Regions from separate parts of the Streptomyces sp. JLBJ103 genome, predicted to be linked through region 2. Evidence: predicted binding sites of a transcription regulator. Region 2 holds the regulator's gene; the other holds the start of a gene.
The links. Region 2 encodes HrcA, which represses chaperone genes, less so after heat shock. Its sites were predicted from a motif close to TTNGCACTCNGNNNNNCNGAGTGCNAA; they were not measured.

Region 1 (3,413 bases), 910 kb from region 2:
CCTGGGAGAGGGTGCCGCCCCGACGTACTCAGGACGGTTCGACCGACGAAGACGTCGATCAGAAGTCCATGTCACCGCCCGGCATACCGCCCGGAGCGCCCGCCGCGGCGGCCTTCTCCGGCTTGTCGGCGATGACGGCCTCGGTGGTCAGGAACAGCGCGGCGATCGACGCGGCGTTCTGGAGCGCGGAGCGCGTGACCTTGGCCGGGTCGATGATGCCCTCGGCGATGAGGTCCACGTACTCGCCGGTGGCCGCGTTGAGACCGTGGCCCGGGGTCAGGTTGCGCACCTTCTCCACCACGACGCCGCCCTCGAGGCCGGCGTTGACCGCGATCTGCTTCAGCGGGGCCTCGAGCGCCAGGCGGACGGCCTGGGCACCGGTGGCCTCATCGCCCTCGAGCTCCAGCTTCTCGAAGACCGACACGGTCTGGAGCAGGGCCACGCCGCCACCGGCGACGATGCCCTCCTCGACGGCGGCCTTGGCGTTGCGCACCGCGTCCTCGATGCGGTGCTTGCGCTCCTTGAGCTCGACCTCGGTCGCGGCACCGGCCTTGATGACGGCCACGCCGCCGGCCAGCTTCGCCAGGCGCTCCTGGAGCTTCTCGCGGTCGTAGTCCGAGTCCGAGGACTCGATCTCGGCGCGGATCTGGTTGACGCGGCCCTGCACCTGGTCGGTGTCGCCGGCACCGTCGACGATGGTGGTCTCGTCCTTGGTGACGGTGATCTTGCGGGCGCGGCCGAGCAGGTCGATGCCCGCGTTCTCCAGCTTGAGGCCGACCTCCTCGGAGATGACGGTGCCACCGGTGAGGATGGCGATGTCACCGAGCATGGCCTTGCGGCGGTCACCGAAGCCCGGAGCCTTGACGGCGACGGACTTGAAGGTGCCACGGATCTTGTTGACGACCAGGGTCGCCAGGGCCTCGCCCTCGATGTCCTCGGCGATGATCAGCAGCGGCTTGCCGGACTGCATGACCTTCTCGAGCAGCGGGAGGAGGTCCTTCACGCTGGTGATCTTCGAGTTGACGATCAGGATGTACGGGTCGTCGAGCGACGCCTCCATACGCTCCATGTCCGTCGCGAAGTACGGGGAGATGTAGCCCTTGTCGAAGCGCATGCCCTCGGTGAGCTCGAGCTCGAGCCCGAAGGTCTGCGACTCCTCGACGGTGATGACGCCTTCCTTGCCGACCTTGTCCATCGCCTCGGCGATGAGCTCGCCGATCTGGGTGTCGGCGGCGGAGATGGAGGCGGTGGAGGCGATCTGCTCCTTGGTCTCCACGTCCTTGGCCTGCTCGAGCAGCTGGGCGGAGACGGCCTCGACGGCCTTCTCGATGCCGCGCTTGAGGGCCATCGGGTTGGCGCCCGCGGCTACGTTGCGGAGGCCCTCCTTGACCAGCGCCTGGGCGAGGACGGTCGCGGTCGTCGTGCCGTCACCGGCGACGTCGTCCGTCTTCTTCGCGACCTCCTTGACCAGCTCGGCGCCGATCTTCTCGTACGCGTCCTCGAGCTCGATCTCCTTGGCGATGGATACACCATCGTTGGTGATCGTGGGGGCGCCCCACTTCTTCTCGAGGACGACGTTACGGCCCTTGGGGCCGAGGGTGACCTTGACGGCGTCGGCGAGCTGGTTCATCCCGCGCTCGAGGCCGCGCCGCGCCTCCTCGTCGAACGCGATGATCTTGGCCATGTGAAGTGGTCCTCCCAAGACTTAGGGGGTACCTCCCAGGCCGTCAGGCCGTGGGGGCGGATTGCTCCGGACCGCGCTGGCGCCCGCGACGGACGGCCTGCCTGCCGTGCGGTTCCTTGCCCCGTACAGCATTGGCGGGCCTCACCGACCCGGTCCTTCTGTCACTCTCACTCGGAGAGTGCTAACGCAATGATTAGCACTCGACCCATGAGAGTGCAAGCGCCCGCAGGGCGTCCATGGGGGGCGGTGGCCGGGTGACGGGTGGGCGCAAGCGCCCGAAGGGCGTCCATGGGGGGCGGTGGTCGGGCGACGGGTGGGCGCAAGCGCCCGCAGGGCGTCCATGGGGGGGCGGTGGCCGGGTGACGGGTGGGCGCAAGCGCCCGCAGGGCGTCCATGGGGGGATGCGGGCACCCGGAGGGGCGTCCGGAGCGCCAACGCCAGAGGGCCCGCACCCCCGTCGGGGTGCGGGCCCTCTGACACTTCAGTCAGCTGCGTCGCGTCGGCGCGTCAGCCAACGGCCACGCGGACCATGTCGGCCTGCGGGCCCTTCTGACCCTGCGAGATCTCGAACTCCACCCGCTGGCCTTCCTCGAGGGTGCGGTAGCCGTCCATCTGGATCGCGCTGTAGTGGACGAACACGTCCGCACCACCGTCGACCGCGATGAAGCCGTACCCCTTCTCCGCGTTGAACCACTTGACGGTGCCCTGAGCCATTCCTAACTCCCCTATTGCTGGCCCTTTTTGCGCAGGACCGCACTCCGCGGACCCGGGTCAGACCTCACCCACCCGGTCAGGAGGGTGTGCGCCGGAACGCGTCGACCGCCGCTGAATGTATCCGTCCCAACGCCCTGTGCAACAGGTCAATCGGACGAGAATTCTGGGCGCGGCCGATAGCCCAAAAGTGAAGGATTCTCACGAAGGGGGGACAAGTCGGGCCGGACATAGGGCACCAACCCGACAAATCATGCTCACATTTCGCGCACAACTTGACGGGTTCCGTATGCGGTTCCAGCCTTCGGCCTGTTCGGAATCAGGCCAACTGTATCGCGATTCCACACACGGAATCGCCCCGTCCGTTTTTCTCCGGACGGGGCGATTCCGATAGTGAAAAGGTGATCAGGGGTCAGCAGCCGCCCGCGACCGCCGGGATGATCGAGACCCCGGCGCCGTCCGGAGTGGCCGTCCCCAGGCCGTCCGCGAAACGCACATCGTCGTCGTTGACGTAGACGTTCACGAAGCGGCGCAGCTTGCCGGTGTCGTCCAGGACGCGTGCGGAGATGCCCTGGTGGTTCTTCTCCAGGTCCGCCAGCACCTCGGCGAGGGTCGCGCCCTCGGCGCTGACCTCGGCCTGACCGCCGGTGTAGGTGCGAAGGATGGTCGGGATTCGGACATTGACGCTCATACGAGGCCAGCCTCTCGGAACGAGTCAAGGGTGGGTCGGATGGTGGCGGAGGGGCCCGTGGTGGGGGCCACCGCGTCGAGGGTCTTGAGGCCGTCGCCGGTGTTGAGGACGACGGTCGTCAGGGCCGGGTCGAGGAGCCCGTCCTCGATCAGCTTCTTGGTCACGCCGACGGTGACCCCGCCCGCGGTCTCCGCGAAGATCCCCTCGGTGCGGGCCAGCAGCTTGATGGCGTCGACGACCTGCTCGTCGGTGACGTCCTCCACGGCCCCACCGGTGCGGCGCGCGATGTCCAGGACATACGGGCCGTCCGCCGGGTTGCCGATGGCC
Region 2 (3,413 bases):
TCGCGCCCACGCGGCGGAGCCGCACATCGACACAGCCCCGCGCCCCTTCGGGGCGCAACCGAACCGCACCGGACTTCAGCGAGGCCGCTCAGCGGGACACACCGAAGCGCTCGGCCAGTTCATCGCGCTGGATGCGGACGAACTCCGCGTCCACCACGGACCCGTGGCCCGGAACGTACCGCGCCTCCTCGCCGCCGAGCTCCAGCAGCCGGTCCAGGGCGGCCGGCCACCGCGCGGGGATCGCGTCGGGCCCCGCCTGCGGCGGGCCGGACTCCTCGACCAGATCGCCGCAGAAGACCACCTCGGGCTGCCCGGGGACCAGTACCGCCAGGTCGTGGGCGGTGTGCCCGGGGCCCACGTTCGCGAGCAGCACCGGCCGGTCGCCCAGGTCGAGGGTGAGCTCCCCGGAGACCAGGTGGTGGGGGAGGACCAGATGGTCGGCGGCCTCGGTGGCGGCGCCCCGGTCCACACCGTGCCGGATGGCCGACTCGCGCAGCGCCTCCCGCTCCGCGCGCAGCAGTTCGTCCAGGCCCGCGGCGCCGTACACCTCGCAGCCCGAGAAGGCGGCCGTGCCCAGGACATGGTCGAAGTGCGGATGGGTGAGCGCGATCCGGGTGGGGCGGCGCCCGGCGAGCCGGGTGATCTGGGTGCGCAGCGCGGCGCCGTCACGCAGCGTGGCCCCGGTGTCCACGACGAGTACGTCCGTGCGCCCGACGACCACGCCGATGGTCTCGTCCCAGCCCGGCATCCGCAGCCTGGCCACCGCGGGGGCGATGGTCTCCCAGCCCGCCTCGTGCCATCGCGGCTCTTCCCAACACGTCTCCATACCGAGACGCTAGCTCTCCGAGCGATAGCGTGGCGGGTCGTGCGGGCTCCGCCACACGGCGGCTCTTGCCCTGTCCACCGCACCCCGCCGTACACTGGCGGAGGGGTTCTGGCACTCGTGACCGTTGAGTGCCAGGGGGACGACCCGAAGAGACCGCTGGACTGGAGGTGCGCGGGGTGCTCAGCGAACGCAGACTCGAAGTGCTGCGTGCCATTGTCCAGGACTATGTGGGGACCGAGGAGCCGGTCGGCTCCAAGGCGCTCACCGAGCGCCACCGGCTGGGGGTCTCCCCGGCCACGGTGCGCAATGACATGGCCGCGCTGGAGGACGAGGGCTTCATCGCGCAGCCGCACACCAGCGCCGGGCGTATCCCCACCGACAAGGGCTACCGCCTCTTCGTTGACAAGCTGGCCGGAGTGAAGCCGCTGTCCACGCCGGAGCGCCGGGCCATCCAGAACTTCCTGGACGGCGCGGTGGACCTGGATGACGTGGTGGGCCGCACCGTCCGGCTGCTGGCGCAGCTGACCCGGCAGGTCGCGGTGGTGCAGTATCCGTCGCTGACCCGTTCCACGGTGCGCCATGTGGAGCTGCTGCCGCTGGCCGCGGCCCGGGTGATGCTGGTGCTGATCACGGACACCGGCCGGGTCGAGCAGCGCATGGTGGACTGCCCGTCCCCGGTGAGTGAGGAGTCGCTCGCGGATCTGCGGGCCCGGCTCAACAGCCGTGTCGTGGGGCGGCGGTTCGCGGATGTGCCGCCGTTGGTGCAGGATCTTCCGGAGTCCTTCGAGCAGGAGGACCGGGGAACGGTCTCGACCGTGCTGGCGACCTTGCTCGAGACGCTGGTGGAGGAGACCGAGGAGCGGCTGATGATCGGCGGCACCGCGAACCTCACACGTTTCGGGCATGATTTTCCCCTGACGATCCGGCCCGTTCTGGAGGCACTTGAGGAGCAGGTCGTCCTCCTCAAGCTGCTCGGCGAGGCCAAAGACTCGGGTATGACCGTGCGCATCGGGCATGAGAATGCTCACGAGGGACTGAATTCCACCTCGGTGGTCGCGGTCGGCTACGGTTCGGGCGACGAGGCCGTCGCCAAACTCGGCGTGGTCGGACCGACCCGCATGGACTACCCCGGAACGATGGGAGCGGTACGCGCAGTGGCACGTTACGTCGGACAGATCCTGGCGGAGTCGTAAGTGGCGACGGACTACTACGCAGTCCTGGGCGTGCGGCGTGATGCCTCGCAGGACGAGATCAAGAAGGCATTCCGTCGGCTCGCGCGTGAGCTGCATCCGGATGTGAATCCGGATCCGAAGACCCAAGAGCGGTTCAAGGAGATCAACGCCGCCTACGAGGTGCTGTCGGACCCGCAGAAGAAGCAGGTCTACGACCTCGGCGGGGACCCGATGTCCGGCGCGGCCGGAGGCGGTGGCGCCGGAGGCTTCGGCGCGGGCTTCGGCAACTTCTCCGACATCATGGACGCCTTCTTCGGCACCGCCTCGCAGCGCGGCCCCCGGTCCCGCACCCGGCGCGGCCAGGACGCCATGATCCGTCTCGATGTGGAGCTCAGCGAGGCCGCGTTCGGGACCACCAAGGACATCCAGGTCGACACCGCGGTGGTGTGCACCACGTGCAGTGGTGAGGGCGCGGCGCCGGGCACCTCGGCGCAGACCTGTGACATGTGCCGCGGCCGCGGTGAGGTCTCGCAGGTCACCCGCTCCTTCCTGGGTCAGGTCATGACCTCGCGGCCGTGTCCGCAGTGCCAGGGCTTCGGCACCGTGGTGCCGACCCCGTGCCCGGAGTGCGCCGGTGACGGGCGGATCCGCTCGCGGCGCACCCTGACCGTGAAGATCCCGGCCGGTGTGGACAACGGCACCCGGATCCAGCTGGCGGGCGAGGGCGAGGTCGGTCCGGGCGGCGGCCCGGCGGGCGATCTGTATGTGGAGATCCATGAGGTCCCGCACCCGGTCTTCCAGCGCCGCGGCGACGATCTGCACTGCACGGTGACCATCCCCATGACGGCGGCGGCGCTCGGCACCAAGGTGCCGCTGGAGACGCTGGACGGCCTGGAGGAGGTCGACATCCGGCCCGGCACCCAGTCCGGCCAGTCGATCCCGCTGCACCAGCGCGGTATCACCCACCTGCGGGGCGGTGGCCGGGGCGATCTGATCGTCCATGTCGAGGTGACCACCCCGACCAAGCTGGACGCGGAGCAGGAAGAGCTGCTGCGGCGCCTGTCCAAGCTGCGTGGCGAGGAGCGGCCGACCGGCGAGTTCAAGCCGGGGCAGCAGGGGCTGTTCTCGCGTCTGAAGGATGCGTTCAACGGGCGGTAGGCGTTCGGCCGGGGGTCCGGGGGGTGTCCCCCGGGGGACGTGGCCAAGCCGGGGCAGCAGGGGCTGTTCTCGCGGTTGAAGGATGCGTTCAACGGGCGGTAGGCGTTCGGCCCGGACCCCCGCAACGCCGGTGGTCCGGTTGTCGGCCGGTGCGGAGCGCATGACACGATGTGGTCATGCCCTCCGCACTGACCGGTCTCTTCCGGTTTCCGATCGTGCAGGCGCCGATGGCGGGCGGAGCTTCCTGCCCCCGGCTC

Region 1: the regulator HrcA is predicted to act here: its motif matches at 1,878-1,904, upstream of groL (chaperonin GroEL).

Annotation. Positions count from the first base shown of each region.
Region 1 covers NZ_CM177089.1:4,365,172-4,368,584, reverse strand. Annotated here, with positions in the region: gene groL (chaperonin GroEL) at 59-1,684, opposite strand; gene AC4BEG_RS19290 (cold-shock protein) at 2,192-2,398, opposite strand; gene AC4BEG_RS19285 (MoaD/ThiS family protein) at 2,808-3,086, opposite strand; gene thrC (threonine synthase) at 3,083-3,413, opposite strand, start outside.
Region 2 covers NZ_CM177089.1:5,273,676-5,277,088, forward strand. Annotated here, with positions in the region: gene AC4BEG_RS23225 (MBL fold metallo-hydrolase) at 89-826, opposite strand; gene hrcA (heat-inducible transcriptional repressor HrcA) at 1,003-2,019, shown strand; gene dnaJ (molecular chaperone DnaJ) at 2,020-3,156, shown strand; gene AC4BEG_RS23240 (nitronate monooxygenase) at 3,333-3,413, shown strand, end outside.